One region of the Aminobacter sp. Piv2-1 genome, then DNA from elsewhere that is predicted to be linked to it. Evidence: predicted binding sites of a transcription regulator. Region 1 holds the regulator's gene; each other region holds the start of a gene.

Region 1 (10,475 bases):
CCGCACATCACCGCCATCGGATGGGCGTCGCGGCGGAAGCCGGTAAAGAAGCGCGACATCTGCTCATGCACCATGGTGTGGCGCGTGACGCGATAGTCGAAGTCGTCCTTCTGGGCCTTGGTCGGCAGTTCGCCGTAGAGCAGCAGGTAGCAGACCTCGAGGAAGTCGCCGTGCTCGGCGAGCTGGTCGATCGGGTAGCCGCGGTGCAGCAGCACGCCGGCGTCGCCGTCGATGAAGGTGATCTGCGACTCGCAGCTTGCCGTCGAGGTGAAGCCCGGGTCGTAGGTGAACGCGCCGGTGGTGGAGTAGAGCGAGGCGATGTCGATGACATCCGGCCCGACCGTCCCGCCTCGGACCTTGAACTCGTGGGTCTGGCCGCGGAACTCCAGTTTGGCGGTTGAATCTGTCATCGCATACTCCTTAGTGCTGAGTTGCCGCTGGGCGGCGCAATCTTCTTAACAAGCAACCCGATAGGTCCGGAACGCTCGGTCTCGCCCTCCAGCTTTCCCGCTGCTGTCAAATTAGCCTGTTGCCGCAATGTTGCACCGCAAAAGCCTCATTACAATGCAAAATTAGGAAAGCACTGCTGACCTAATCGATTTGATCAGAAATGCGGGCCAGACTTTCGTCGCGCCCCAGAACGGCGAGTACATCGAACACGCCGGGGGAGGTGCTCTTGCCGGTCAGGGCGGCGCGCAACGGCTGGGCGACCCCGCCCAATTTCACATTTTCGCGACCGGCGAACTCGCGGATTGCAGCCTCGGCGGAGGCCGCGTTCCAGTCTGCGCCTGCCACCGTCGAAAGGGCTGCATGCGCACCCTTGAGGATGTCCTTGGCCGGACCAGCCAGCAGACCGGCTGCCTTCTCGTCGACGGCCAGCGGGCGCAGGGCGAACAGGAAAGCAGCACCGTCTGCCAGCTCGACCAGCGTCTTGGCGCGCTCCTTCAGGCCGGGCATGGCGGCGAGCAGTTGCGCCTTGGTGCGGTCGTTGAGGCCCTCGGCAACGATTGCGCCATTGGGCAGGTAGGGCAGGGTGGCGATGAAGATGTCGAGCAGCCTGGCGTCGTCCATCTGGCGCATGTGGATGCCGTTCAGCGCCTCGAGCTTGGCGAAGTCGAAGCGCGCGGCGCCCTTGTTGACGTCCTCGATCTCGAACCAGCCGATCATGTCGGCGATGCTCATCACCTCGTCGTCGCCATGGCTCCAGCCGAGGCGGGCGAGATAGTTGAGCAGGGCTTCCGGCAGGTAACCCATGGCCCGGTAGGCGTCGACGCCGAGGGCGCCGTGGCGCTTCGACAGCTTGGCGCCATCGGCGCCGTGGATCAGCGGTATGTGCGACATCACGGGCACGTCCCAGCCCATGGCATCGTAGATCACCGTCTGGCGCGCGGCATTGGTCAAATGGTCGTCGCCGCGGATGATGTGGGTGACGCCCATGTCATGGTCGTCGACGACCACGGCGTGCATGTAGGTCGGCACGCCGTCCGAACGCAGGATGATGAAATCGTCGAGGTCCTTGTTGGGGAAGCGCACGTCGCCCTGCACGCGGTCGCGCACCAGCGTCTCACCCTCGGTCGGTGCCTTGATGCGGATGACCGGCTTCACGCCGGCCGGTGCCTCGGACGGGTCGCGGTCGCGCCAGCGGCCGTCATAGCGCGGCGGGCGGCCCTCGGCGCGCGCCTTCTCGCGCATCTCGTCGAGTTCGGCCGGCGAGGCGTAGCAATAATAGGCCTTGCCCATGCGGACGAGCTCCTCGGCCACCTCGCGATGGCGCGGGGCGCGCTCGAACTGCGAGATCGGCTCGCCCTCCCAGGTGAGTCCCAGCCAGGTCAGGCCCTCGAGGATCGCCGCGGTCGCCGCGTCGGTCGAGCGCTCGCGATCGGTGTCTTCGATACGCAGCAGCATCTTGCCGTCGGTATGGCGGGCATAGAGCCAGTTGAAAAGTGCGGTGCGGGCCCCGCCGATATGCAGGTAGCCGGTGGGCGAGGGGGCGAAGCGGGTGACGACGGGCATGGCGAATTCCAAGGCAGGCATGGCGTCGCCCGGCCGGAGACCGGCGGCGCATGGCGTTTCGGTGGCGTTGATGTAGCATAGAAGGTCAGGGGCGCAAGGGGCATGCCCGATGGGCGACCATGTGCGGGAGGGGCGAGCCGGCGAAAGACCGGTCGCGGAGACGGCCGAGCGCGTCCTGCTCGCCGGCGGCGAGGCGTTGCCCCCGCTTACCTGGGCGCGTCGGCGCGACCCTCAGCCATTGTCCGCAGGTACAAATCACGCGCCGCGGCCGGGCAATCGGCGGTCGTGGATGCAGACTCCCATGGCCGTCGTCCATGGACGCTTCACGGTCCGGACACTGGCAGCGGCAATCGAGACCGAACTCGACCGCGGCGTGGCGTTCCTGCTCGTCCCGGTGTTCCTGGCGGTTGGGGTGCTGGCCTATTTCAGCCTCGCCGAGGAGCCGGCCTTGCTGCCGATCGCGTCGGCAGCCCTGGTCATGGCAGTGCTGGCGTTGGCCGCGCGCACCAGGAGATGGCTTCACTACGGGCTGGCCGCTCTGGCCTTCTGCCTGCTCGGCATGGCGGCGGCAAAGCTCGAAACCGCCCGCCTGGGCACGAAAATGCTCGGCGCCGAGATATCGACGCAGTTGCAGGGCCGCGTGGTGGAGATCGACCGGCTCGACAAGGGGCGCGTCCGCCTGACCATCGACGTCATTGCCACCGCGCGGCCAACGCTGCGCTATGCGCCGGATCGCGTGCGCCTGACGGCGCGCCGGGCGCCGGCAGGTCTCGCGGCGGGATCCCTGGTCAGCGGCTATGCGCGGCTGATGCCGCCCTCCGGTCCGATTCGGCCCGGCAGCTACGACTTCTCCTTCGAAAGCTACTTCGACGGGATCGGCGCCAGCGGCTTCTTCATGAAGGGGCCGGAACTGGTCGCGGACGCGCAACCTGTTGCGCTCGCCCTTGGGATCGAGGCCTGGCTCGGAAACCTTCGCGACCGCATTGCCCTGCGCATCCGCGACCGGATCGGCGGCGTGGAGGGCGAAATCGCCGCGGCACTCATGGTCGGCGTGCGTGGCGGCATTCCGGAGGAGGTCAACGAAGCGCTGCGGCGGACGGGCCTCTATCACATCATCTCCATTTCGGGCCTGCACATGGCCATGGTCGCCGGAACCGTCATGCTGGGCCTGCGGTTCGGTTTTGCGGCCTTTCCGGCCTTCGCATCCCGGCATCCGGTGAAGAAATACGCCGCCCTCGCTGCCCTGGTCTCCACCGGCGGCTATCTTTCCATTTCCGGTGCCGAAGTTGCGGCGCAGCGCAGCTTCATCATGCTCGCCGTCATGTTGACGGCCGTGCTGTTCGACCGCGCCGCCCTGACCATGCGCAACCTCGCGATCTCGGCCATCATCGTCATTCTCGCATCTCCCCACGAGGTGGTCGGTCCGAGCTTCCAGATGTCGTTCGCGGCAACCGCGGCACTGGTCGGCGCTTATGGCTGGTGGTCGGACAGGCCGACCGACCAGGCGCAACCGGCGATCCAGCGTTCGCTCGCGGCAAAGACGTGGCGCAGGCTCTGGGCCCTGGCAGTCGGGCTTCTGGCAACCTCGCTGATCGCCGGGCTGGCGACGAGTGTGTTCGGGGCGTGGCATTTCCAGCGCATCTCGCCGCTCAGCCTCTTCGCCAACCTGGCGGTGATGCCCATCGTCTCGGTGCTGGTGATGCCTTTTGCGGTTGCCGCCGGCGTGCTGATGCCGCTTGGCCTGGATGGGCTGTTCCTCGACACGATGGGGCGGGGTCTGGGCGCGATGATCGCCCTGGCGCAATGGTTCTCCGAGCGGTCGCCGGTCGACGCCGTCCGCCTGATTTCCGCCCGGTCGGTGATCCTCGTGACGGTTGCGCTCTGCGTCGCCTCCATGGCGACCACCCGGCTGAGGTTAGCCGCCCTGCCGTTCGCCGCGAGTGGATTGCTGCTGCTCGGCGAGGCAAGGACGCCAGACATATTGATCTCCGAAGACGGCCGGCTGGTCGGCGTGCCGACAGCGGACGGCAGGCTGGCGGTCAACCGCGCACGTCCGAGCGACTTCATCACCGACAGCTGGAAGAGGGCGGTTGTGGCGGAGGACCTGGTCGGCCCGGTTGGCGCGGGCGGCAAGGCGGCCCCGACCGCGAAGGCCTCCGCCGCGCGGCCAGATGCCGCGCTGCCGCCAGAGTCGGCCATGTCCCTGCAAGGAGAAGAAAAACCGGACCGCCGGCGGGCCTTTATCTGCGACGGCGGCCTTTGCACCATCGAGCACCCGTCAGGCGCCGTGATCGCCTATGCCGGCAACGCGGCAACGGCGAAACCTGCATGCGTCGTGGCGAGCCTGATCGTGATCGACGACGCGACGGCGCGGGACCCGTGCGCGAATTCGGCGACGACCGTGGTCACCAAGCGCGACCTGGCGCGTTTCGGCAGCGTGGCCGCGTTCTTGCCTGAAAAAGGGGAGGCGGCGGTCCGTCAAATCGAAATCCAGAGGGCGATAGCCGAGCCGTACCGGCCATGGCATGCGCAGCGGGCGTTCTCCCGCGAGGCGCGGGGCCTGCCGCCCTTCCGCCGGGACCGTGCAAAGCCGCCAGTGGAGAAGGCTGCGCCATAGAGCGTTTTGCAGCCAGACAGAAGCGCCCGGCATCGCATGAATGCGGTCGAGAAAGGCAGCCAGGCGCAGAATGCGCATTCTTCGGAATGCCCGCCGAGCTAGCCCGGACGCGCTGCACCCTGACCGGATGCTCTGCCCCCTGAGAGGCGATCGCTCCTAACCAGCGCTGGGCGAGTTGAGGGCGTTTCCGCCTTCCCTCGCATCGCGAAAGCGCTCTATCTCCTCGCTTTCACGCAATCCCGGGCGGAAAATCGCTTCGCGCTTTTCCTGAATTGCCCTAGTAGCGCCGGATCAGCCCGACCAGCTTGCCCTGTACCTTGACCCGGTCGGGGCCGAAGATGCGGGTTTCATAGGCGGGATTGGCGGCCTCGAGCGCGATCGATGCGCCCTTGCGGCGGAAGCGCTTGAGCGTCGCCTCCTCGTCGTCCACCAGGGCGACGACGATCTCGCCCGGATTGGCGCTATTGGCATTGCGGATGATGACAGTGTCGCCGTCGAAGATGCCGGCCTCGATCATCGAATCGCCCTTGACCTCGAGCGCATAGTGCTCGCCGCCCGAAATCATGTCCGGCGGCACCGAGATCGAATGCGTCCTGTGCTGGATGGCGTCGATCGGCACGCCGGCGGCGATGCGTCCCATCACCGGGATGGCGACCGCCGCACCTGCGTCGTCGTCATTGCCGGCCGAGAGCGCGCGCGACGGCTCGGGCTTGCGCCCAAGGCTGCCTTCGATGACACTCGGCGAGAACTTCCTGGCGGCGTTGAGGCCCGGAGCGATCGAGTCTGGCAGACGGATGACTTCCAGCGCGCGTGCCCTGTTGGGCAGACGCCGGATGAAGCCGCGCTCCTCGAGCGCGGTGATCAGGCGATGGATGCCCGACTTGGAAGCGAGGTCCAGCGCCTCCTTCATCTCGTCGAAGGACGGGGGGATGCCCGCCTCCTTCAGCCGCTCATGGATGAACAGCAGAAGCTCGTGTTGTTTGCGCGTCAGCATCGCTGCCCCCAAGGGAATCGAAAGAAAAACAAACCCGGAACAAACACTATATGTTCCAGTTGTGTTCCGCAACCGATTAAATTTTGGTGAAGGTGCCGAGGGCGGTCAGCGCAGCATGAGCACCCGGCAGCCAGTGCCAGATTCGGCAGCTGGTGCGAAGGGCTCGCGGATGATGACGCAATTGGCTTCGGCCAGGGTTCGCAGCATCGACGAGTCCTGGACCCCGAAGGGCATGGCGACCAGGCCGGCGTCGGTCTCGCTCACCATGCCGCGCACATAGTCCTGGCGCAGGTCGTTTGCCTTCATGGGCGCACCGAGCACGGCCTCGCGGATGTCGGGTGCGTAGACCCGTCCGGCAAGCTTTGCCAGGAGCGGCTTCAGGAAGAGGTGCGAGCAGATGAGGCTCGCCACCGGATTGCCGGGAAGGCCGACGCAGCGAGTCTCGCCGAGCCGTCCGAACATCAGCGGCTTGCCCGGGCGCATGGCGATCTTCCAGAAGTCGAGCTTCATGCCGAGGTCGGTCAGCACGCCGTGCACCAGGTCGTGGTCGCCGACCGAGGCGCCGCCGAGGGTGACGATCACGTCGGCTGCGGCGTCGAGCGCCTCCCGGACGAGTGCGGAGATCGATTCGGTCTTGTCGGGCGCTATGCCGAGATCGAGGACGCGGGCGCCGACCGAGCGGGCAATGGCCGCCACGCCGTAGGCATTGGAAGAGATGATCTGGTCGGGGCCGGGCGTGCTTCCCGGCGGCAGCAATTCGTCGCCGGTGGCGATGATCGCGACCAGCGGCGCGCGTTGCACGTCGAGCGTCGGATGGTTGGCGGCGGCCGCGAGCGACAGCGCTGCCGGGTCGATCAGGCGCCCGGCATCGAGGATGAGATCGCCTTCGTTGAAGTCGAGGCCCTTGGTACGGATGTTGCGGCCGGGCGCGGTCGGCTCGAACACCTCGACCTCGCCGTTGCCGAGATCGCGCACGTTTTCCTGGATGACCACCGTGTCCGCTCCGGCCGGCACAGGCGCGCCGGTGAAGATGCGCACGGCCTGGCCGCGCGCGATCTTTCCGGCGAACTGCCGCCCGGCAGCCGCCTCGCCGATCAGCGCAAGCCGGGCGGGCAGGTCGGCGATGTCCTGCGCGATCACCGCATAGCCGTCCATCGCCGAGGCATCGAAGGGCGGCTGGGTGCGCAGGGCGTGGAGCGGCGCGCCAAGGACACGTCCGAAAGCTTCGTCGAGGCCGACGCGTTCCGTGCCCGCCGTGGCCGCGCCTTCGAGCAGCCGTTCAAGCGCGTCGGCGACCGGCAGCAGCGCCATCTAGTCGACAGCCCTGTAGTCGCCCGACTTGCCGCCGGTCTTCTCGACCAGGCGGATGCCGGAGATCACCATGCCGCGGTCGGCGGCCTTGGCCATGTCGTAGATGGTCAGGCAGGCGACGGAGGCAGCGGTCAGCGCCTCCATCTCGACGCCGGTCTTGCCGGTGACGCGCGCCAGCGCGGTCACCCTGAGGCCGGGCAGCGATTCGTCCGGCTCGATCTCGACCGACACCTTGGTCAAGAGGATCGGATGGCAGAGGGGTACCAGCTCGTGCGTGCGCTTGGCGGCCATGATGCCGGCGATGCGCGCCGTGCCCAGAACGTCGCCCTTCTTGGCGTTGCCGGACAGGATCAGCGCCAGCGTCTCGGGGCGCATCGTCACGGTGCCCTCGGCGATCGCGGTGCGGGTCGTCTCGGCCTTGTCGCCGACGTCGACCATGTTGGCCTCGCCGGTGGCGCCGATGTGGGTGAGGGCGGCCATGTCAGGCGCTCGCCGCGACCGGGCTGCCTTCGAGCAGCGCCCGCGTGGCCGCGGCCACGTCGGCCTGGCGCATCAGGCTCTCGCCGACGAGGAAGCTGCCGATGCCCGATTTTTCAAGCCTCAGGCAATCCTGGTGGGTGAAGATACCGCTCTCGCCGACGAGCAGGCGGTCCGCCGGGACCATCGGCGCCAGGCGCTCGGACGTCTCCAGGCTCACCTCGAAGCTGCGCAGGTTGCGGTTGTTGATGCCGAGCAGGCGCGAGGCGAGCTTCATGGCCCGCTCCGTCTCGGCTTCGTCGTGGACCTCGATCAGCGCGTCCATGCCGAGCTCGAAGGCCGTGTCCTCGAGCCGCCTGGCGTCGTCGTCCGTCAGGCTCGCCATGATGATGAGGATGGCGTCCGCACCCCAGGCGCGGGCTTCATGCACCTGGTAGGGCTCGAACATGAAGTCCTTGCGCAAGGCGGGCAGGGTGCACGCGTCGCGGGCGGCGGTCAGGAACTCCGGCGCGCCCTGGAACGACGGCGTGTCCGTCAGCACCGAAAGGCAGGCCGCCCCGCCTTCGGCATAGGCGCGGGCGAGCGCCGGCGGATCGAAATCGGCGCGGATCAGGCCTTTCGACGGGCTCGCCTTCTTGATCTCGGCGATCAGCCCGAAGCGGCCTTGGCTGCGCTGTGCTTCGAGCGCTGCGAGGAACCCCCTGGGCGGGGCCACGTCGTGCGCCCGTGCCTTCAGGTCCGCAAGCGGCGTGAGCGCCTTGGCGGCGGCGATCTCGTCGCGCTTGTAGGCCTCGATCTTGCGCAGGATGTCTGCCATGCCGCTACCCGTTCGACACCGCAACGAGGCGCTCGAGGACGGCGCGCGCGCGTCCACTGTCGATCGCATCGGCGGCAAGCTTGATGCCGTCGCCGATCTCGGCAACCTTGCCTGCGACCACGAGGCCCGCGCCGGCGTTCATCAGCACGGTGTCACGATAAGCGCCCGGGGTGCCCTCGAGCACGGCGCGCAGGGCAGCCGCATTGTAGGCCGAATCGCCGCCGCGCAAAGCTTCGCGGCTGTGGCGCGCGAGGCCGACCCCTTCGGGTGTAAGCGTGAAATTGCTGATCTTGCCGCCCGACAGAGCTGAAACCTTCGTCTCGCCGGTGGTCGTGATCTCGTCGTAGCCGTCGCCGTGCACGACCCAGGCGCACTCGGCGCCGAGTTCCTTCAATGTCTCCGCGACGGGCTCGACCCATTCGGGCGAGAACACGCCGAACAGCTGCCGGTTGACGCCGGCCGGGTTGGAAAGAGGACCGAGCAGGTTGAAGATCGTGCGGGTGCCGAGTTCGACGCGCGTCGCGCCCACATGCTTCATGGCAGGGTGATGCGCCGGCGCGAACATGAAGCCGATGCCGGCCTGATGGATGCAACGACTAATTGCGTCGGGGGCCAGCTCGATATTGACGCCGAGCGCGGTCAGCACGTCGGCGGCGCCCGTCAGCGACGACAGGCCACGATTGCCGTGCTTGGCGACCGGCACGCCGGCGCCGGCAATGACGAAGGCCGAGGCAGTCGAGATGTTGACGCTGTGCGAGCCGTCGCCGCCCGTGCCGACGATATCGACGGCATTGGCCGGCGCCTCGACGCGCAGCATCTTGTCGCGCATCGTGGCGAGCGCGCCCGATATCTCGCTTACGGTTTCGCCACGCACGCGCAGCGCCATCAGGAAGCCGCCGATCTGGCCGGGTGTCGCTTCGCCCGACATGATGATGTCGAAGGCTTCGCGGGCTTCCTCGAAGGTCAGCGGCGTTCCCGTCGCAACCTTGGCGATGTATGGCTTCAGCGTGCTCATGGCGTTCCCACCGCAAGCGCGCGGGTGATCGCGTTCTGGTCGACGGTGACCGCATATTCGCGCTGCAGCTGCGCCACGAGCTGGTCGAGCAGGTCGTCCGACATCTCCGAGGCGAAGGTCTTCTGCACGTCCTCCGGCACCGAGGCGGCGTCGGCGCCGGCCGGCTCGAACACTTCGGCCACCTTGAACAGGATCTGGGCGTCGCCGGTCGGCGAGGGGATCACGCCGGTTCCGCCCTGGCCCATCGCGAACATGGCGGCCGCGCCGTCGCGGCCGAAGTCGGCGTCGTCGGTGTCGCGCTTGAGGCCGCGCTTGGTCTGCTTCTCGAGCTTGAGTTCGGCGGCGATGACGTCGAGCGCGGTGCCGTCCTTGAGCCGCTTCTCCAGTTCGCCCGCTTTTTCGTTGAGGCGTTTTTTCGCCTCGGCCGCGGTCCAGTCGGCCACGACCTTTTCGCGAACCTCGTCGAGCGTGCGGTCGCGCGCCGGAGTGATACCTTCCACCTCGTAGAAGACAAAGCCGTTGGTGCCGATGTTGAGCGGCTGGTTCTCGATGCCGGCCTCGGCCTCGAAGGCAGCCTCGATCAGGTTGCGCGAGTCGGGCAGGGTGTTGACCACGCTGCCGTCGGGCTGCTGCCCGGCGCGGTCGATGGCGTCGACGGTGACGACCTTCAGCTTCAGCTTCTCGGCCGCCGCCTGCAGCGACTCGCCGCCCGCGCGCGCATCCTCATAGGAGTCGTGTACGTCGAGCAGGATGCGGTTGGCTTCCGCCAGCGCCAGGTCCTTGCGGATCTGGTCCTTCACCTCGTCGAACGCCTTCGTCGCCGCGGGCGTGACCTCGCTGACGCGCACGATCACCGGGCCGAAATTGCCCTGGACGACGTCGCTGACCTGGTTGGCCTGCATGGCGAAGGCGGCGTCGGCAACGGCCTTGTCGCCGACCTTGTCCTTCGTCACGTTGCCGAGAAGCACGTCGTGCGAGGTCTTGCCCTGGTCGGCTACGATCTTGTCGAAGCTCGCGCCACCCTTGATCGCGTCGGACGCCGCCTTGGCGGCTTCGGCGTTCGGGAACACCAGCTGTTCGATCTTGCGCGTCTCGGGCGTCGTGAACTGGGTCTTGTTCTGGTCGTAATCTTTGCGGATCTGATCGTCCGTCACCGAACCGAGGTCGACGATGTCCTCCGGCTCCAGCTTTGCATATTTCAGCTTGCGATACTCGGGTGCGGCATAGGTCT
Region 2 (10,475 bases), on a different contig from region 1:
TCGGTTATCCCCCCGCCCGAAATTGAAATTTCTAAAGCAAAAAGTATTTGTGAGCGTGAGATGGAAATACAGAGTATGTCAGGAGTCAACAAAATAAATATGATTGCCAAAGCTTTATGTGGTCAGGTGTGAAGTTTGACAGCCAAGTAAGCGGTAAGGAAATTGCTTGGCGAGCAGAATAGATATCCTTGACCATGAGGCAAGATGGTGCTTGCGTGGTATGTCTGCGGTCTTGCCGTGGACTCGTTGTCGAAAATCAGACACTTGCGCCTTCTGCGTTCGCGCAAGAAGCGCGGATCCGCGAGCCCCGGTGCTATGTCGCGCAGGCGGTCACCGCAGATATCCGAGCAGGCGGCTGATGCTCAGTCGGCACCCTCGGTCGGGTCTATGGCCGCGGCTTCGGAGGCGACGACCTCGACATCCTGGTTGCGGCCGGCGACGACCGTGAAGTCGCGCTGGTAGATGCGGTCGCGGTTCTTGGCAATGATGGTATAGCTGCCCTCGGAAAGCACCAAGGAAGCAAAGGCGCCCACGGTCTCGCGCAGCGGATCGCCGGATTCGTTCAGGATCGACCACGATGTGTCGGCGATGGCTTCGCCGCCGGCGTCGCGCACCAGCTTGAGCGTCACTTCGGCGGCGCGATGCTCGACCGTCGCCTCCGTCAGCTTGCCGGCTTCGACCTTGATGTCCGAGCGGATGACGGCGTTGACGTTTCCGTAGGTGGAGACGACGTGATAGGTGCCCGAATTGAGCCGGACGACCGTATTCGGCGCGACGTCGGGAATGATGAGCGAGCGTTCGCCGTCCGCACCCTCGTCGCCCTCGTAGATCGAGAATTTCAGCTTGGCCGGCGGAATGCGCACGCCGCCGGACAGGACGGCGTCGAGTTTCAAGCCACCTGCGTCGAGAACGAGGCTCTCGCGCTTGCCTTCCTTGCCCACCGTGATGCGCTTCGTCGCCCCGGCGCGGCCGTAGGACGCATGGACGAGATAGCTGCCGGGCGGCAGCTGGAAGCTGCTGGTGCCGCCCTGGGCTGAGGCCACCAGCGGCAGCTTGCCGTCAGGGCCGGCCTCGGGCCGGAACACGCGCCAGACCAGGCCACGGCTGATGTCGGCGCCTTCGCCGGTCAATTGGGCGGCGAGCGTGATCTCGCCGAGAGCGGCGGTTGCCGGCGGCTCGTCGCCGCGCGGCTGCGTGAAGTTCGAAATCCCGGGCATGCTCAGCTTGTCGAGGATGCCTGTGCCTTCCTGCGCAAATCCGGCCGGCGCCTGCACGCTGAACAGTGCGGCACCCAGAATCGGCGCGAAAAAACGGAAGTGTCCCCGGAACATCCCTTGTTTGAAGCCCAAGGCGGTGGCAATTTCAAGGCTGATCCGGCGCATGGAATCTTCCGACTACGCGCCGCCGCCAGAGCGGCCGCCATTCCGGACGGCGCTTCAGCCCGAAATCTTCAGGAGTACCCGCGCTGTGACATCGCCGATCCTCGACTTTTTGCTGACCCGCAATTCCGCGCCGATCCCCGAGCTGCGTGAGCCGGCCCCGTCCGACACCGAGATCGAGACGATGCTGCGCGCCGCGACCCGCGTGCCCGATCATGGACGCCTGGAACCCTGGCGCTTCATCCTCTATCGCGGCGACGCCCGCATCGAGATCGGCAAGAAGCTCGCAGCCCTCGCCGAGAAACGCGAAGGGCCGCTGCCGGAAGGCCGCCGCAACCAGGAGCTCGCCCGTTTCTCGCGCGCGCCGCTGGTCATCGGCGTGATCTCGAGCCCCAAGGAGAACCCAAAGATCCCGCAGTGGGAAATGTTCCTGTCGGGCGGCATGGCGGCGATGAATTTGATCACCGCCGCCAATGCGCTGGGCTACGGCACCAACATGATCACCAACTGGTATTCGGACAACGAAGAGGGCCGCGCCCTGCTCGGACTCGCGCCGCACGAACGCGTGGTGGGTTTCATCCACATCGGCTCGTATGATGGCCCGGCGCCGGAGCGCCCGCGCCCTGACGTGAGCAGGCTTTGTTCCGACTATTCCGGCCCTTGGGAGGAGAGCTAGCAGGTGTACTACGAACCGTCGAAGGGCCATGGGCTGCCGCATGATCCGTTCAAGGCGCTTGTGTCACCGAGGCCGATCGGCTGGATCTCGACGGTGGGCAGGAACGGGGCGCTCAACCTGGCGCCCTATTCGTTCTTCAATGCGTTGTCGGGAAAGCCGCCGTTGGTGTGGTTCTCGTCGGAAGGCGAGAAGGACAGCGCGACCTTTGCCGGCGAGACGCGCGAGTTCGTCGCCAACATCGTCGGGCGCGACCTTGCCGAGAAGATGAACCGCAGTTCGGTCAACGCGCCGCGTGGCACGAGCGAATTCGCCTATGCCGGCCTGACGCCTGCGCCGTCGCGGCTCGTCGCCCCGCCACGTGTCGCCGAAGCGCCGGCTGCGCTGGAATGCAAGGTGACGGAGATCTTCCGGCCGAAGGCGCTGGACGGTCAGGATATCGGCGCCTTCGTGGTCATCGGCGAGGTGGTCGGCATCCATATCGACGAGGCCTTCCTCAAGGAGGGGCTGTTCGACACGGTCAAGGCCGGCAACGTGGCGCGGCTCGGCTACATGGACTATTCGACGGTGGACGCGGTCTTCTCGATGCGCCGCCCGCGTTGGGAAGAGTAGAGCTACGGCTTCAGCCCGGCGGCTTTCGCCCGTTCGAGCAGGCGCTGCGCCAGCCTGAGATGCGGCCGGTCGTACATCTTGCCGCCAATGCCGACAACGCCGGGGTTGCCGGCTGCCTCGAAGGCAGCGACCACCGCCGCCGCATGGGCCGCCGCGTCGGTCGATGGCGTGAAGGCCTCGTTGATGACTGCCACCTGATCGGGGTGGATCGCCATCTTGGCAGTGAAGCCGTCGCGTTCGGCCTCGATGCATTCGGCCCTGAGGCCGTCGAGATCCCGGAAATTGACGAAGACGGTGTCGATTGCCGCGGTGTCGGCCGCTGCGGCTCCTAGCATGGTCATCGTGCGCGCAAGCCGGAAGACATCCGTGTAGCGCCCGGCATCGTCTCGCGCCGCGCGCGCGCCGATCGCCGCGGACAGGTCCTCGGCGCCCCAGGTCAGACCGGCGAGGCGGGCGCTCGCACCGGCATAGGTCCCGGTCGAAAGCACCCCTGCGGCGGTTTCGGTGATGATCGGGATGATGCGGATCGCACCGTCGGGCAGGCCGTTTTCGGCCTCGTGAACCCTGAGCTTGGTCGACAGGTGCTGCACGTCGGCGCCGGAATTCGATTTGGGCAGCATGATGCCGTGGGGCGAAACCGGGATGATCGCCCTGAGATCGTCGTCGGTCATGCCGGTCGCCAGATCGTTGACGCGGACGTAGATCGCGGCACTGGTGGCGTCGCGCCTGGCGGCGATGAAGTCGGCGGCAATTGCGCGGGCATGCGCCTTGTTCTGTTGGGCGACCGAATCCTCCAGGTCGATGATGACCGCGTCGGCGCCCGAGGCGAAGCCGCGCTCGAGCTTCTTTTCCGAATCTCCCGGAACGAACAACAGCGACCGCATCAGCCAGCCTTCTTCAGCATCATCGCCTGGCGCCTGCATCTGGCGACCAGCGCGCCGTCCTGATTATAGGCGCGATGCTCGAATTCGACGATGCCGCGGTCGGGCTTCGATTTCGATTCGCGCACCGACAGCACCTCGGTTTCGACGCGGATCGTGTCGCCATGGAAGACCGGGTGCGGGAAGACGGTCTCGGTCATGCCGAGATTGCCGATGGTGGTGCCGAGCGTGGTGTCGTGCACCGAAATGCCGATCATCAGGCCGAGCGTGAACAGCGAATTGACCAGCGGCTTGCCCCATTCGCTCCTGGCGGCGAAGTCGAAATCGATGTGCAGCGGCTGAGCGTTGAGGGTCATCACCGAAAACAGCATGTTGTCGCTCTCGGTGACCGACTTGGTGAGCTGATGGCGGATCACCTGACCGACCACGAATTCCTCAAGATGAAGTCCGGCCATCCGCTTTGCCCTCCAGTTGTCCGAGGTTGATAGGCGTTGCCCGCGATGGGGGCAAGCGGGTTAACGGATATGGTGAACCGTTCGTAAACCATTTCCTTCTAAAGTATTTCACGGGGTTTGGTGCAAGTTGCCGGGGACGAAGGCGGATGGTTGTCTCGCATTTCCTGAGGTGGATCGAGACTGCGAGGGTGGATGAGCGCGCGGCGGCGGCCGCCGCACTCGCGACGGCCTATGTCACCCGGGAGCTGCCCTTCGAGGACCGCTGTTCCGCCGAGGCAGCCCTGACTTTCCTGCTCGACGACCCTTCGCCCAAGGTGCGACAGGCCTTGGCGGAAGCGATGTCGATGAGCATCAACGCGCCGATCCAGGTGATTGCCGCATTGGCCTCGGACCAGCCGGAAGTCGCAGCACTCGTGCTGGCGCGCTCGCCCTTGCTCACGGACGCGGACCTGATCGACCGCGTCGCGTCGGGCCCGCTCGCGGTTCAGAAGATCATCGCCGACCGGCCGGTCGTGTCCATGGCGCTTGCCGCGGCTCTGGCCGAAGTCGGCGAGGCGGAAGCCTGCGCGGTGCTCGTCGGCAACTATGGGGCCGACATCGCGGCCCTGAGTTTCCGGCGGATTGCCGAGCGTCATGGTCATGACGCGCGGCTGCGCGAGGCGCTCGTCGCCGACCCGCGCCTGCCTTCCGATTGCCGGCATCTGCTCCTGGTCAGGCTGGGCGAGGCACTGAAAGCCTCGCCGCTCGTCATGGCGTCGATCGGTGCCGTCCGCGCGGAGCGCGTCACGCGCGAAGCCTGCATCAAGGCTTCTCTCGGCATCGTCGAGACCACGCGTGCCGAAGAGCATGTCGCCCTGGTCGAACATCTGAGGCTGCGTGGCGACCTGACGACGAGCTTCATCATTCGCGTCCTTGCGCACGGCAAGGTGGATTTCTTCGGCGCGGCGCTGGTGGTGCTGACCGGCCGCGACCAGCTGCGGGTGAGGGCGCTGCTTGCGACCGGCCAGGACCTGGCATTGGCTGCGCTGTTGCGGGCGGCCGGGTTGGCCGACGCAACCCACGCCATCATCCTGCGGGCGCTGAAGGTCTGGCGCGAAGTGGCGAACGGACGCCGGGTCGCCGGCGCCCAGGAAGTCAGCTGGCTGATGCTCAGGGAGCTTGGCGGGCAGTCCGCCGAGGGCGAGCTGGCCGGCCTGGTGAAGTCCATCCACCTCGACGCCTTGCGCGAGAACGCCCGCGGCCACGCCTTTGCGATCGCCGCGGCCTAGCCAAGGCCTCCCGGATTGTGCGCGCATAGGAACCGCTCTATCCTTCGATCATGCGCCACGCGGCCCGAACCACGAATACGCCCGAAGGAATAAAGCCCCTGGTCGATGCCATCAGAGGGCGGTTTTCGCCGGAGTCCATTTGGCTGTTCGGCAGCCGGGCACGAGGGGACAATCGCGAGGATAGCGATTGGGACATACTCGTAGCACTTCCCAACGATGCCGATGAGAATCTGCTCGACCCCTTGGTAGGGTGGTCTATTCAGCGGGAGTTCGGCATTCCGGCGACCGTGGTTTTCACGCTCGCGGACGATCTGGAGGCGAGCTGGGGCTCTCCCAATACACTTGGCTACGCGCTGGCGCGCGATGGTCGCCGCCTGGATGATTGAAGCCAAGACAATCGCAAATGGTCTGAGGCTGGCGAGTGGCTGCCTGGCAGACGCGCGTACCCTTGCGCAGAGTGGTTCGCGAAATGCGGCCTATCTTGCCGAGCAGTGCCTGGAGCAAATCGTCAGGTCGCTGGCGACCTCCGAAGGCCTCCACATCGAGAGGCATGACGCACATCAACTGGACAAGGTGATCCGCAGGCTCCCCGACGACCATCCGGAGAAAGAAGCCTTGAACGGCCTGGTCTGGCTGGAAGCCTACGCCACGACCTTTCGATACACGTCACCATCTGGCCAGATACCCAAGACGCCGAGCGCAGAAAGACTGGGCCAAGCATTGGACGCATTGGCGCGCCTGCTGGAACGCGTGGTCGTTCATTTCGGTGTCGAATTGAACAGCGACGGTTCATCCGCAACCTCAATTCTGCCGATGCGAAAACCCAAGGCGGGGAGACCCTAGGCGCAGCTAGCGCTAGATGTCCAGCGCTTCCGACTGGGCGAACTCGGCACGTTCCTGGATGAAGCGGAAGCGGGCTTCCGGCTTGGTTCCCATCAGCGAGTCGACGGCAACCTTGGTCTCCTCCTCGTCGTCGATGACCTCGACGCGCAGCAGCGTGCGCTTCTTCGGGTCCATCGTCGTTTCCTTGAGCTGCGAGGCCATCATCTCGCCCAGGCCCTTGAAGCGGCCGATCTCGATCTTGCCACGGCCGGTGAACTCGGTGCGCATCAACTCGTCCTTGTGGGCGTCGTTGCGGGCATAGGCGACCTTGCCGCCCTGGCGGATCGAGTAGAGCGGCGGCACCGCCATGTAGAGATGGCCGCCACGGACGAGCTGCGGCATCTCCTGGTAGAAGAAGGTGATGAGCAGCGAAGCGATGTGTGCGCCGTCGACGTCGGCGTCGGTCATGATGATGACGCGGTCGTAGCGAAGGTCCTCCTCGCGGTATTTCGACCGCGTGCCGCAGCCCAGCGCCTGGATCAGGTCGCCGATCAGCTGGTTCGAGGCCAGCTTGTCGTTGCCGGCGCTGGCGACGTTGAGGATCTTGCCGCGCAGCGGCAGGATCGCCTGCATCGAGCGGTCGCGCGCCTGCTTGGCCGAGCCGCCTGCCGAGTCGCCCTCGACGATGAAGAGTTCGGCGCCGGCGGCCGCGTTCTGGGTGCAATCGGCCAGCTTGCCGGGCAGGCGCAGCTTGCGCACCGCGCTCTTGCGCGACACTTCCTTTTCCTGGCGACGCCGCACGCGCTCGTCGGCGCGCGCGATCACCCAGTCGAGCAGCTTGGAGGCTTCCTGCGGGTTGTCGGCGAGCCAGTGGTCGAATGGATCGCGAAGCGCCGTCTCGACGATGCGCATGGCCTCCACGGTCGCCAGCTTGTCCTTGGTCTGGCCGACGAATTCGGGCTCGCGGATGAACACCGACAGCATGCCGGCGGCCGAGATCATCACGTCCTCTGAGGTGACGATCGAGGCGCGCTTGTTGCCGACGAGATCGGCATAGGCGCGCAAGCCCCGCGTCAGCACGTTGCGGAACCCCATCTCGTGGGTGCCGCCGTCGCCGGTCGGGATGGTGTTGCAGTAGGAGTTGATGAAGCCGTCGCCGCCGTACCAGGTGACTGCCCATTCGAGCGAGCCGTGGCCGCCCTGCTTCTCGCTCTTGCCGGCGAAGATCTCGCGCGTGACCTGCATCTCGTCGCCGAGCGAGGCCTTGAGATAGTCGCCGAGGCCGCCGGGGAAGTGGAAGACGGCCTTGGTCGGCGTTTCGTCCTTCTCCTTGATGAGCGAGGGATCGCAGCTCCAGCGGATTTCGACGCCGCCGAACAGGTAGGCCTTGGACCGCGCCATCCTGTAGATGCGGGCCGGCAGGAAATGCGCGCCCTTGCCGAAGATGTCGGGGTCGGGATGGAAGCGGACCTTGGTGCCGCGCCGGTTGTGCACGTCGCCGAGGCTTTCGAGCCCGCCCTGGGGGATGCCGCGCGAAAAGCGCTGGCGGAAGAGCTGGCGCCCGCGCGCCACCTCGACCTCGAGCTGGTCCGACAGCGCGTTGACCACGGACACGCCGACGCCATGCAGGCCGCCCGAGGTCTCATAGACCTTGGAGTCGAACTTGCCGCCGGCATGCAGCGTCGTCATGATCACTTCGAGCGCCGACTTGTTCTTGAACTTGGGGTGCGGATCGACGGGAATGCCGCGGCCGTTGTCGGTGACGGTCAGGAAGCCTTCGGCATCGAGTTCTACGTCGATGAAGGTGGCATGGCCTGCCACAGCCTCGTCCATCGAGTTGTCGATGACTTCGGCGAAGAGGTGGTGCAGCGCCTTCTCGTCGGTGCCGCCGATATACATGCCGGGACGACGCCGGACGGGCTCGAGCCCCTCCAGGACCTCGATGTCGGCAGCGCTGTAGCCTTCGCTTCCATCCTTCGCCGGCGCCGGACGCTTGGCCGCAGCCACGGCCTGGACCAGTGGGTCGGCCGGACGGGTGGCGGGGCGGGCGGGCTGCTTGTCGAGATTGCCGAAAAGGTCGCTGTTGTCGTCCATGCTCAATACGGTTTTTCCGCGCTGCGAATCACTTTGTCGAGTTTGCCAGTTTTGCCGGTCCGGCAACAGTTCCGGTTCTGTTCGTGTGCCGCGCCCGATATGCCGCGTCGGGCACGTCGAGCGCAACGATTTGTAAACGCTATCCGAACTCGCCCCTGTGCGACGATGATGGATGCAGCCTTATGCGGTTGCCCCAAGGGCAAAACGCTCGATAACTGCTGCTCGAACAATCGGACAATCAGGAAAGCGGGGCCCCCGTGCTCGACTTCGGTTCCCTTTTGCTCGCGACGGCCCTGTCCGGCGCCTGTCTGAGCGGAACGCTGCTTGCCATCTGGCTGACCGCGCGCCAGGCCCGTTTCGTCTTCACGATGGCGGCGGGGATACTACTTCTCGTCCTCCATGTCATCGCATTTTGGCAATATGGCCGCAACGCCGCGCCATGGCTCGGCCAATTGACCCTGTTACTGCTGGTGGCCGGCTTCTTCGTGATCCTGTGCTCGACTGCGCAGTATCTCGATCGCAACTGGCACAGGGTGGTCGCGGCGCCCGTGCTGGCGGTGACCGTGCTGATTACGTCGGTGACCGCCGTCGGCTACGACGGCCTGGGCTTCGTGCTCGCCTATTCCACCGTCACGGCGCTGCTGGTGGTGACCGCTTCCATGTTCTGGGCTGCCGGCGAGTATGACCGGCGCATCCTCGCCGCGGTCACCATGCTTTCGGGCAGCGCGGCAATCTCCTTTGCGCTCTGCGCCTTGGTTCTGGTGGTCAACGGGCAGTGGTCGCTGGGCACCGTTCCCAGGAATTGGGCCGAAGACTTGAACACGGCAGTCGTGGTCGCCTGCATGACCGCGCTCGGCGCGCTGACCATCTCGCTGCATCATCTGCGCACCCAGCGGCAGCTGACGGCGCAGACGTTGACCGACCCGCTGACCGGGCTGCTGAACCGCCGGGCGCTGACGATGTTCCACGGCAATACCCGCTTCGGCCCCAGGATGGCGCTCGCCATGTTCGACCTCGATCATTTCAAAGGGACGAACGACCTGTTCGGTCATGCTGTCGGCGACACAGTCCTGCAGCGTTTCGCCGACGTGGTCAGGAAACATGCCCGGGATGGCGCCGAGGGCTTTCGATTGGGCGGCGAGGAGTTTGCAGTCGTCATGTCAGGTATTCCCCCGCTCGATGCGCATGAAATCCTGTGCACGATCGGTGCTGCCTTTGGCGCAGAGATAGTCGTCACCAAGCTCGGGCCGCTGCGCAGCACGGTCAGCGTCGGCATCTGCTTCGGCGACGAGCACGCGATGACGCTCGAGCAGATGCTGCTCGCCGCCGATGCGGCACTTTATGCCGCCAAGCGGGCGGGGCGAAACCGCGTTGCCACGGCCGATGCAGTGGGCGACGCGAGGTTCCGCGAGCCCGAGCTACTCTTTGCGTAAGCCTTGAGGAGGCGAGGGCTGCTTCGCTCGCGGCCAACGGGCTGAAGCAGATCGGCGGCGCCCGTGAGGTGCGCCGCCGATGAGAGCGTTCGTCAGTCGGGACTACTCGGCGGCGCCGAGATATTCCGTCAGTGGCGGGCACGAGCAGACCAGGTTGCGGTCGCCGGCGACGTTGTCGATGCGCGACACCGGCGGCCAGTACTTGGCCGTGGTGTCGGGGTGGCCGCCCGGATAGGCCGCTTCGAGGCGGGAGTAGGGATGCTTCCACTCGCCGGCAAGCGTCTCGGTTGCGGTGTGCGGGGCGTTGACCAGCGGATTGTCGTCCTTCGGCCACTCGCCCCTTTCGACCTTGGCAGCCTCGGCCGCGATCGCCGCCATGGCCTCGCAGAAGCGGTCGATCTCGCGCTTCGGCTCGGACTCCGTCGGCTCGACCATCAGCGTGCCGGCCACCGGCCACGACATGGTCGGGGCATGGAAGCCATAGTCGATCAGGCGCTTGGCAACGTCCTCGACCGAGATGCCGGCGCGCTCCTTGAGCACGCGCGTGTCGAGGATGCACTCATGCGCCACGCGGCCGTTCCTGCCCTTGAACAGCACCGGATAGTGCGCTTCGAGCCTGGTCGCGATGTAGTTGGCGTTGAGGATCGCCTGCTCGGTGGCCTGCTTGAGGCCCGACGCGCCCATCATCCGGATGTACATCCAGGTGATCGGCAGGATCGAGGCGCTGCCGAAGGGGGCCGCCGAGACGGCGTGGCTGCTGCCGGCCTCGACATGGCCCGGCACGAAGGGCGCGAGATGCGCCTTCACGCCGATCGGGCCGACGCCGGGGCCGCCGCCGCCATGCGGGATGCAGAACGT
Region 3 (10,475 bases), on a different contig from region 1:
AGCGGCTTGAGCAGCAGTTCGGCCTGGAAATTGACGAAGCGCTCGGCGCGCGCCGCGACCTTGTCGCGCGCAGGACCGGTCAGCTGCTCGTCGGCGAGCAGCACGACGCGCGGCTTGAGCGGGTCCTCGCCCTCGACCAGCGTGCCGATCGGCGCGCCGATCCAGCGCAGGACGCCATCCGATCCCAGCGCGATGTCGCCATTGGGCGATGCGGCAAAGCGCTCGGCGCGCGTCTCGAATTCCGTCGCCAGCGCCTTCTGCGCCGCCGTGCGCACTGCCTTGGCATCCTCGCCGCCGGCGCTTTGGTCGGCGGTGAAGCGGAACCCTTGCAGTTCGCCGACATGGTGGCCTTCGACGAGGACGGTTCCGGACGGGCTGATTTCGGCTTCAAGCATGGTGTTTTCTCTAAGGCGGCGCATGAGGACGGAAGTCCTGCGGTCTACAAAGCGTTTCGTCAACCGTTCATGCAGCGCATCCGACAATCTGTCCTCGATGTCGCGCGTTTTTTCCTGCCAGTGTGCCGGATCGGCAAGCCAGCCGGGGCGGTTGGAGACGAAAGTCCAGGTGCGGATCTGGGCGATCCGGTGCGAAAGCGTGTCGATGTCGCCCTCGGTGGAGTCGGCGCGACGTACCTGCTCGGCCATGTAGGCTTCATCGACATGGCCGCGCCGGACGAGATCGTCATACATCGAGGCAATGAGGTCGGCATGCTGCGCAGGGGCTATCTTGCGGTAGTCTGGCAACGCGCAGGCTTCCCAAAGGAGCGCGACGCGCTCGCGATTGATGGCGAGCGAACGAATGGCGGGGTCGCGCGACAGGTGCTCGAGCGCCTGCGCATCCACCGCCGGCAGGGCGCGCGTAAGCCCCTCGACCGGCGCGACGGTATCTATCGACCGCTTGAGCGCGTCGAGGCTCGCGAAATCGAAGGTGGCGGTGCGCCACTGCAGCACCTTCACCGGCTCGAAGTCATGTCCTTCGATCTTCTCGACCAGTTCCTCGTCGAGCGGGTCGACCTGGCCGGTGACGCCGAAAGTGCCGTCGCGCAGGTGGCGGCCGGCCCGGCCGGCGATCTGGCCGAGTTCGGCGGCAGTGAGCTGGCGGTACTGGTAGCCGTCGAACTTTCGGTTCTGGGCGAAGGCGACGTGGTCGACGTCGAGGTTGAGCCCCATGCCGATGGCATCGGTGGCGATCAGGTAGTCGACGTCGCCGGACTGGAACAGGGCCACCTGGGCGTTGCGCGTGCGGGGGCTCAACGCGCCGAGCACGACGGCCGCTCCGCCCTGCTGCCGCCGGATCAGCTCGGCGATGCCGTAGACCTCGTCGGCCGAGAAGGCGACGATGGCCGAGCGGCGCGGCAGGCGGGTCAGTTTCTTCGAGCCGGCATAGGCAAGGTGCGACAGGCGCGGCCGGGTGACCACGGACACGCCCTTCAGCAGCTTCTGCAGGATGCCCTGCATGGTCCCCGCGCCGAGCAGCAGCGTCTCCTGGCGGCCGCGCAGATGCAGGATGCGGTCGGTGAAGATGTGGCCGCGCTCGAGGTCGCCGGCGAGTTGCACCTCGTCGATGGCGACGAAGGCCGCGTCGGTCTGGCGCGGCATCGCCTCGACCGTGCAGACGGAGTATCTCGCACCGGCCGGCTGGATCTTCTCCTCGCCGGTGATCAGCGCCACCTTGTGGGCACCGACCTTCTCGCAGATGCGGCCATAGACCTCGCGGGCGAGCAAGCGCAGCGGCAGCCCGATCACCCCGCTCTCATGCGAGATCATCCGCTCGATGGCGAGGTGGGTCTTGCCGGTATTGGTCGGCCCGAGAACCGCGGTGACGTCGCGGCCTGACAGGATCAGCGGATCGTTCTGCCTGGAATGCACATTCATTTCTAGGAACCGCCCTCGGCGCCAGGATCGGCCCGGCGTTGCGGCGCCCGCGGCGCCGAGTGGACACATAGGGATTTGCGCGCCAAAGCGAAAGCGGAATGTTCCGATTTAACGGTTGGAACGAGTCTGGAACGAATCAGCGACGAATCACTGACTCCAGATGATTCAGGTTTTGTTCACCCCAACATATTGAAGAAGGCAAGACAGGCCACACCACATGCAGATTCGCTAAAGTGAACATTTCGCACCTCGCCGCCAGACTCGTTAACCCTTGCCGGCCAATCGCCGCAGCGGACGGCGCCTGCTGAATCAAAGTAATGAAATCGTTCACCTTTCCTACCCTGGCGTTAACGGCGGGCAGGCCTGCAACCGGCATTTCGTTAAGATTTGAACCAAATGCGGAACGAACTGGCGACGAATCGCTGACCGGAGAGGTTTCCCGGTTCGTTCCCTACTAGATGTTGTGGGCATAACCGCTTGTCCACCGACTGCGCACAGGCCATGCACAAGCTTACCCACAATGCCGCACGTGGCTCGTTAACCCTTGCGTGCCAATCCGGCACAACATGATTCAGCGAAAAATACCTGTGATTGCATAACCTTACTGGAACCACACCCGTTGCGCGGGCGATCAGGCCATGTCTCCATGCCGGAGTTGAGTCTGTGCGGCGGGGGTTGCCAGACGGGGGCCTCCGGAAAATGCGGCGCACCGCGCAGGCGCGCGACACTGGAGGGAATGACATCATGTCCAAACGTCTGCTCGCCGAGTTCCTCGGCACATTCTGGCTCGTCTTCGGCGGCTGCGGCAGCGCAGTCCTTGCGGCTGCGTTCCCCGACCTCGGCATCGGGTTCCTCGGCGTAGCGTTTGCGTTCGGCCTGACCGTACTCACCATGGCCTATGCCGTGGGCGGCATTTCGGGGGGCCACTTCAATCCGGCCGTGTCGGTCGGTCTCCTGGTCGGCGGCCGTTTCGACGCCAAAGACCTGATCCCCTATGTGGTCGCCCAGGTGCTCGGCGCGATCCTGGCTTCGGCGGCGCTCTACCTGATCGTCAGCGGCAAGGCCGACTTCGCCGGCATCGGCGGCTTCGCCACCAACGGCTATGGCGATGCCTCGCCGGGCAAATACGGACTGTCCTCGGCGCTGCTCATCGAGGTCGTGCTGACCTTCATGTTCCTGATGATCATCCTCGGCTCGACCCACGGCCGCGTGCCCAAGGGTTTCGCCCCCATCGCCATCGGCCTGGCGCTCACCCTGATCCACCTGATCTCGATCCCGGTCACCAACACATCGGTCAACCCGGCACGTTCGACCGGGCCGGCGCTGTTCGTCGGCGGAATGGCGCTGCAGCAGCTCTGGCTGTTCTGGGTGGCGCCGATGGTCGGGGCGATCCTTGCCGGCATCGCCCACAAGGCGCTGTTCGAAACGGAATGAGCGATCGCAGGCGGGATCGGCCTGACGCCGCACGCCGCTGAACTGTTGCCGCGCTGCCGCGTGTCGGCATCCGGCAATGAAAAAGGCCCGCAGTCTCGCGACTGCGGGCCTCTTTTTGTTCGCTAGCTTCGATTAGAACGCTGCGTCGAGACGCAGGAAGCCGCTGAACACGCCGTCGCCGTTGTTGAGGGCCTCGAAGGTGTCGCCGTCATTGTAGTTGATGGCGAGCTTGGCATCGAGGTTCTCGACGATATTGTAGTCGACAACCGCACCAACCGCCCAATCGTTGGCCTTGCCGCCGTCGGCGGCAGTCCACGAATGCGCATTGCCGAAGTACTGACCGCCGAAGCCGAGGGCCAGCTTCTGGTTGACCTGGTACTTCAGGTAGGCGGCAACCGACCATTCGTAGCCGAAGTAAGGCGTGCCCTCGATCTCGGGCAGGATGCCCGGAAGACCGCTGACGCTCCAGTAGGTCGGGCCGGATTCGTAGAATGCAAGCATCTCGACGGAGAGTGCGTCGGTCGCCTTGATGGTGGCCATACCCTTGAGGGCGAATTCTTCGAAGGCGTTGTCATAGCCGGCGAACAGGGCGACCGAGCCCCAGCCCTGAGCAATCGACACCTTACCAACGACGAGCGGAACGTAGTCGTAGTTTTCCGACTCTTCTTCCAGGCTGAGCGAGACGGCAACGCCGTTGCCGGCATCGTAGGTGTAGCGGATCTGATTGATGCGCTCGCCGCCGCCGTTGTCGAATTCACCCGACAGGTCGCCGTCGAACAGCGTGTCGGTGTGACCGACGAGCAGGCCGCCGAGTTCGAAGAAGGCGTGACGCAGCGAGGTGCCGCTTTCGTCCGGGTTCTGGAAGTCGCCGTTGTCATCGAAGCCACCGCCGCCGGCGCGTGCTTCGAATTCGATATAGCGACGGAACGTGCCGTACTCGGTTTCCGAACGGGCGTCGAACTGCAGACGAGCCTTGGCAACCTTGTTCCAGCCGTCGTCGAGATCGGTGAAGCCGATTTCGTAGCGAACGAGGCCGCCGACCTTCAGGCAGGTCTCGGTGCCGGGGATGTAGAAGAAGCCGGCGCCGTAGACGTCGCAGACGCGGACATATTCAGCGGGCTCCGGGTCAGCGACGACGACAGCGTCCGCTGCACGAGCGCCGGAGACGGCGACCAGGGCCGCAGCGGAGCCGAGAAGAAGGCTCTTAATGTTCATTTTCAATTCCTCATGTGATGCACGGCGCCAGGCCGTTTAGATTTTCGCCACCAGAAATCTGATGCCGGAAAAAAATACATCGAGATGTATTAATTTCTGAATCGCCAATGCCTCATGAAGAGACGTCGATCAATGAAGAAATCGCATTCAGATTGGCCGCCTCATGCCACTTGATCGAGGCCCGTGCCAAAAATGTCACAATTTTGAGTCGCTCAGCCAACTTTGCGCGACAGTCACGAATATGGCTTTCTAACAACATGTTTTGCCATAACTTTTTTGTGAGATGACTTGGCGCGGCAAAAATGTTCCTGATCAGGACGACCGATTTTTGGTCTGACATCCAGTCATGTCTCCCTCAATGTAAATTGACTTCCCTGCCAATATGCATTGAGGGCAGCATGGACTCTTCCGCGCAAGAGCCATAGGGATCATGACAAGAGGGGGATTCAGCGGCAGCGAGCGACCGCAACGCGGCCGGCACACTGCGCCGAACATCGCAAGCCGCGACGACCGTTCAGAGACCATTTCAGATCAATCACGCGGCATCACGCGTCGAGGGCCGCTGCCCTCGCGCACAGGACGGGACACCAGATCCCGCTTACCGGTCTTTGCGGATGGATTGGCCGGATGAACAGGCCGAATTCAGCCTCGGCCGAGAATGGCCTTGAGGTCGACGCTGCCCGTGGCCGCGGCAAAGCGCATCGACTTCCGCGCCCGCTCGATGGCGGCATTGACGGTCAGCAGAGCTTCTTCCTTCCTGCCGTCGAAGATCATCTGATTGAGGGCAGCGGTATATTGCACGGCCGAGATGTTGCCGGTCACCCCCTGGTAGGCGGACAGCGCCAGCGCGAGCCGCGACGCCGCGCGCTCGAGCTGCGTTGCCAGCACCAGATTGCCGTAGATCAGGGCGAGCAGTATGGCGTGCTCCATATGCAGGCGCCGGATGGTGTGAAGCTCTGCGGCTTCTGTTTCGGCCTGGACATGCCGCGCCAGTTTCTCGCGCTGCTCGACAGTGATGGTCTGCGGCTGGTCGGCCAGCTTGCCGACAATGTAGGTGCACGTCGAGCCGACCGCTTCGCACAGCTCAAGTGCATCGCGAGGCGATGGCCGGGCTACATAGGCGCCACGGTTCAGCGGAAGCGAAACGGCACCTTCCTGCTCCATGATGACCAGGACCTTGCGGATGACGGTGCGGCTGACGCCGTAGATCTCGCTCATGGCGACTTCTTCGAGCTTGTCGCCCGGCCGCAGCGATTGGTTGATCACCGCATTCCACAAGTCGTTGTAGATGGTGGCTTCCACGCCAACCAAGGGAACCACGACCAGAGCCAATGCATCCTGATCGCTGATGGCCGGGGATAGGTAGCGGGCAGGCATGCAGGCTCCTTTGGACAGCTAAGAACGGAACCTAGCCAGCAGCGGCGCGAGGGCCAAGCCTTTCCACGCGTTGCCAGGCATCCGTCGTGCGCCATTGCGAATGGCGCCGCCTTCACCCGACCTTACATGTACCCGACTTGCACTCCACGGGCCGCGCGGCTTCTCCGCCTGCCTCTCCCCATGAAGCCTCTGCCGCCTGGAACTCCCCCCAAAGCGTCACTTGAATCGAATATCGTCCAGTTCCACCAGCTATAGCGCAGAACTTGCAGCAAGCTTAAAATTTTGTTCGACACCTGCTGCGATGCAAAGCGGCGCCTCACGGCGCCGCTTCACTTATTTCGGAAGCTCTGACCGGGCAATCAGACGAAATACTGCCCGCCGTTGGCGGTCAGCGTCGCGCCAGTGATGAACCCGGACTCATCGGAAGCGAGGAAGACGACACAGCGCGCGATTTCCTCGGGCTCGCCGAGCCTGCTGACCGGGATCTGGGCGATGATCGATTCGCGCACCTTCTCGGGAACAGCCATCACCATTTCGGTGGCGATGTAGCCGGGGCAGATGACATTGACGGTGATGCCGGCGCGCGCGCCTTCCTGCGCCAGCGCCTTGGTGAAGCCGATGTCGCCGGCCTTGGATGCCGAGTAGTTGGCCTGACCGGCCTGGCCCTTCTGGCCGTTGATCGAGGAGATGGTGATGACACGGCCGAACTTGCGGTCGCGCATGCCGCTCCACAGCGGATGGGTCATGTTGAAGACGCCGTGAAGGTTGGTGTCGATCACCTCGCGCCACTGCTCGCGCGTCATCTTGTGGAACATCGAGTCGCGGGTGATGCCGGCATTGTTGACCAGCACCGAGACCGGGCCGAGATCGGCCTCCACCTGCCTGATGCCGGCCTCGCAGGCTTCGTAGTCGGCAACCGACCACTTGTAGACCGGAATACCCGTCTCCGCCTTGAACTTCTGCGCGGCCTCGTCGTTGCCGGCATAGTTGGCAGCGACCGAGTAGCCCGCGTTTTTCAGCGCGATCGAAATAGCGGCACCTATGCCGCGCGATCCGCCGGTGACGAGTGCGACCTTACCCATGCGTTTCCCCTTTCTGCTGCTTGGATGACTTGCCCTTTTTCAGGCATTTGTTCTGACAGGCATTTGAAAACGAAGAGGGCGGCACATTGGCCGCCCTCTCGTATCTCTGACTTACATCGCCTCGACGCACATCGCGACGCCCATGCCGCCGCCGATGCAAAGGGTCGCCAGACCCTTCCTGGCGCTGCGTCGACGCATCTCGTAGACCAGCGTGTTGAAGATACGGGCTCCCGAAGCGCCCACCGGGTGGCCGATGGCGATGGCGCCGCCGTTGACGTTGACGATCGACGGATCCCAGCCCATGTCCTTGTTGACCGCGCAGGCCTGCGCCGCGAAGGCCTCGTTGGCCTCGACCAGGTCGAGGTCGGAGACCGACCAGCCGGCCTTTTCCAGCGCCCTGCGCGAGGCCGGGATGGGGCCCGTGCCCATGATCTGCGGGTCGACGCCGGCGGTCGCCCAGGAGACGATGCGGACCAGCGGCGTGATGCCGCGACGGGCCGCTTCGGCTTCGGTCATCAGCACGACCGCAGCAGCACCATCATTGATGCCCGAGGCGTTGCCGGCGGTGACCGTGCCCTCCTTGTCGAAGGCCGGACGGAGCTTGGCTACCGAATCGAGCGTGGCGCCATGGCGGATGTACTCGTCCTGGTCGACGATGGTATCGCCCTTCTTGCCCTTGATGGTGACGGGCACGATCTCGTCCTTGAACTTGCCGGCGACCTGGGCGGCCTCGGCCTTGTTCTGCGAGGCGACGGCGAACCTGTCCTGCTCTTCGCGGGTCAGTTGCCACTGGCGGGCGACGTTCTCGGCCGTGTTGCCCATGTGGTAGCCGTAGAAGGCGTCGGTCAGGCCGTCCTTGATCATCGTGTCGATCATCTTGAAGTCGCCCATCTTCACGCCGCCGCGCAGATGCTGGCAGTGCGGCGCCATCGACATCGATTCCTGGCCGCCGGCGACGATCACCTTGGCGTCGCCCATGGCGATCTGCTGCATGCCGATGGCGATGGTGCGCAGGCCCGACCCGCAGAGCTGGTTGAGCCCCCAGGCGGTGGCTTCCTGCGGGATGCCGGCGGCCATGGCCGCCTGGCGGGCCGGGTTCTGGCCCTGACCGGCCGTCAGGATCTGGCCGAGGATCACCTCGTCGACTTCCTTGGGATCGACGCCGGCGCGCGCCAGGGCTTCCTTGACGGCGATCGCGCCGAGCTCGTGGGCCGGCGTGTTGGCGAAGGCGCCATTGAACGAGCCGACCGCGGTGCGGGCCGCGCTGGCGACGACGATGGAGGACGAGGCGGACATGGTTCTCTCCAGACTTCGTGAATCGAATAGGCTTGTGGGCGAGGAAGACATTGCTCTCCCGACTTTTCTTGCCCGTTCCAGGACCCGAGTCAAACCGGAAAAAGCGGCACCTGGCGGATGCTGCGCTTGCGGTGCAGCAATGCTGCGCAGCAATTTTTGCCGGCATCGGCGCCGCTTGCGTTCTTGCACTGCACAAAGCGCTTGGAATCGCCGATGCTTTGCGCTTATCCTGACGCCCAGGCGAAAATGTTACCGGCTGCTTACATGGCATTCCGGTCTTCCGGGGGAGGATGCTGATGCCTGCCAAAGGCGAGCCGGTGGTTATCAAGAAATACGCAAACCGGCGTCTCTACAATACCGGCACGAGCACTTACGTGACGCTCGAAGACTTGGCCGAAATGGTCAAGAAGGGCGAGGAATTCACCGTGCAGGATGCCAAGACCGGCGAGGACATAACCCACCCGGTGCTCACCCAGATCATCTTCGAGCTGGAGAACAAGGATGGGCAGAACATGCTGCCGATCCCGTTCCTGAGGCAACTGATCTCCTTCTATGGCGACCAGATGCAGATGGTCGTGCCGAGCTTTCTCGAGCAGTCGATGATCGCCTTCGCCAAGGAGCAGGAACGCTTCCGCGAGCAGATGAAGCAGACGTTCGGCAAGGCGCCCGTGGACATGATGAAAGCGCCGCCCGTGATGAAGGCGCTGGAAGAGCAGACGCGCCGCAACATGGAACTGTTCCAGAACGCCATGCGCATGTTCACCCCCTTCCCGACCCCGCCGGCCGGCGGCACTGCTGCCGAACCAGCGACGAAGGAAGCTCCGGAAAAGTCGGACGAGCTCAAGGAGCTCAAGGAACAGATCGCCGCGATGCAGCGGAAGATCGATTCGATGGGGTGAGCAGCCGCTCCGCCCTTCGGCGGATCGCAATGTCCAGTGGACATCGCAAAGGATGCGAACGCCGGGGAAAAAACTGCCGGAGGCAGCGGGTCCCGGCAGGGTTAGGCCGAGACACAGTTGCGCCCGGCTTGCCAGTCCCCGCCCCACCCGTTTAGGCGAGAGATATTCAACCTGACGCAGGGTTTTCCTGGGGCCGCCAAGCGTGTTTGCTGGGGCGGGCAAATCAGGAGGAACCTGCCATGACCGAACTGACGCTGGCCAAGGCCAACGCCATCATCGCCACCGCGCTCGAATTGGGCGCCCAGAAGGGCTTCAAGCCGCTGGGCGTCGCCGTTCTCGACGCCGGCGGCCACCTGCTCGCCTTCCAGCGTCAGGATGGTTCACCCTTCATCCGTGCCGAAGTCGCGTCCGGCAAGGCCTACGGCGCCCTGGCCGTCGGCTCGAGCTCGCGCGCGCTCGGCGTCGCAGCCGTGGAACGGCCGCATTTCTTCCAGGGTCTGTCGGCGGTATCCGGGGGCAAGATCGTACCGGTGCCGGGCGGCGTGCTGATCCGCGATCGTGACGGCAATGTGCTCGGTGCGGTCGGCATCTCGGGCGACACGTCGGACAACGACGAACTTGCCGCCATGGCCGGCATCGAGGCCGCCGGCTTCGTCGCCAAAGTCTAGTCAAAAGAGCTAAAGCGTCCTTTGTGCGTTCTACGAGCGCACGGCGCTTCAGTCGCGGCCGAAAGTAACGTCCCGGCTGGCCGAACGGAGCGAGACCGAGAAGCCGGCCAGGACGTCGAGCAGCGAAATCACCATCAGTACGAAGAAGACCGAGTGCGCGGCTCCGCGCACCAGCAGGAATTCGACCAGGAAGGCGACGAAGACGAAAGTCGACAGCAGATGGTCGACCACCGAAGCGTTCGACGTGCGCGTCGCCTTGACGATTTCCACGAAGAACAGAAGCAGCGCGATCACGATCAGCAGATCGCCGAGCGTCAACCCGAAGACGCCGCCCGACATCATGCCCAGCGACAACATCTCGGTCGCCCAGGGATCGCCGGCGGGCCCTGTGCCGAACAGCCCGGCGAGCCCGGCATTGAACAGGATGAACGGAATGATCAGGAGGGGGATGCCAGCGAGCATTGCTGCAAGGTCTCCGCGTTGCGCCGGCATCCTGTAGAATCCCGGTTCGCCCCGAGGTCAAGCGCTTTCAACGCCCCGCAGCATGCAATCGGCACGCATAAAGAAAGGACCGGCGCGAGCCGGTCCTTTCGCAATTGCGCTTGACGCGGAAAAGCTGTCTCAGCTTTC

Evidence for each region. The regulator LexA, encoded in region 1, represses DNA repair genes until DNA is damaged. The targets are predictions, from matches to a motif close to TGTTCNNNNTGTGTTCNG.
Region 2: the regulator LexA is predicted to act here: its motif matches at 8,252-8,269, upstream of parE (DNA topoisomerase IV subunit B).
Region 3: the regulator LexA is predicted to act here: its motif matches at 1,991-2,008, upstream of AmiPiv_RS13475 (helicase-related protein).

What each region holds. Positions count from the first base shown of each region.
Region 1 covers NZ_JARKMU010000016.1:45,266-55,740, forward strand. Annotated here, with positions in the region: gene gltA (citrate synthase) at 1-410, opposite strand, end outside; gene gltX (glutamate--tRNA ligase) at 592-2,013, opposite strand; gene AmiPiv_RS23400 (ComEC/Rec2 family competence protein) at 2,303-4,630, shown strand; gene lexA (transcriptional repressor LexA) at 4,908-5,624, opposite strand; gene AmiPiv_RS23410 (molybdopterin molybdotransferase MoeA) at 5,730-6,935, opposite strand; gene moaC (cyclic pyranopterin monophosphate synthase MoaC) at 6,936-7,415, opposite strand; gene trpC (indole-3-glycerol phosphate synthase TrpC) at 7,417-8,229, opposite strand; gene trpD (anthranilate phosphoribosyltransferase) at 8,234-9,244, opposite strand; gene AmiPiv_RS23430 (peptidyl-prolyl cis-trans isomerase) at 9,241-10,475, opposite strand, start outside.
Region 2 covers NZ_JARKMU010000005.1:68,993-79,467, reverse strand. Annotated here, with positions in the region: gene AmiPiv_RS10650 (hypothetical protein) at 363-1,331, opposite strand; gene AmiPiv_RS10645 (nitroreductase family protein) at 1,468-2,055, shown strand; gene AmiPiv_RS10640 (flavin reductase family protein) at 2,059-2,664, shown strand; gene AmiPiv_RS10635 (HpcH/HpaI aldolase/citrate lyase family protein) at 2,667-3,548, opposite strand; gene AmiPiv_RS10630 (MaoC family dehydratase) at 3,548-4,000, opposite strand; gene AmiPiv_RS10625 (DUF2336 domain-containing protein) at 4,147-5,268, shown strand; gene AmiPiv_RS10620 (nucleotidyltransferase domain-containing protein) at 5,319-5,654, shown strand; gene AmiPiv_RS10615 (HEPN domain-containing protein) at 5,647-6,111, shown strand; gene parE (DNA topoisomerase IV subunit B) at 6,124-8,184, opposite strand; gene AmiPiv_RS10605 (GGDEF domain-containing protein) at 8,442-9,617, shown strand; gene gcvP (aminomethyl-transferring glycine dehydrogenase) at 9,720-10,475, opposite strand, start outside.
Region 3 covers NZ_JARKMU010000006.1:236,384-246,858, forward strand. Annotated here, with positions in the region: gene AmiPiv_RS13475 (helicase-related protein) at 1-1,874, opposite strand, end outside; gene aqpZ (aquaporin Z) at 2,619-3,308, shown strand; gene AmiPiv_RS13485 (porin) at 3,441-4,523, opposite strand; gene AmiPiv_RS13490 (hypothetical protein) at 4,636-4,863, opposite strand; gene AmiPiv_RS13495 (GntR family transcriptional regulator) at 5,166-5,900, opposite strand; gene AmiPiv_RS13500 (beta-ketoacyl-ACP reductase) at 6,260-6,982, opposite strand; gene AmiPiv_RS13505 (acetyl-CoA C-acetyltransferase) at 7,094-8,278, opposite strand; gene phaR (polyhydroxyalkanoate synthesis repressor PhaR) at 8,575-9,177, shown strand; gene AmiPiv_RS13515 (GlcG/HbpS family heme-binding protein) at 9,417-9,845, shown strand; gene AmiPiv_RS13520 (hypothetical protein) at 9,894-10,307, opposite strand; gene rpmF (50S ribosomal protein L32) at 10,467-10,475, opposite strand, start outside.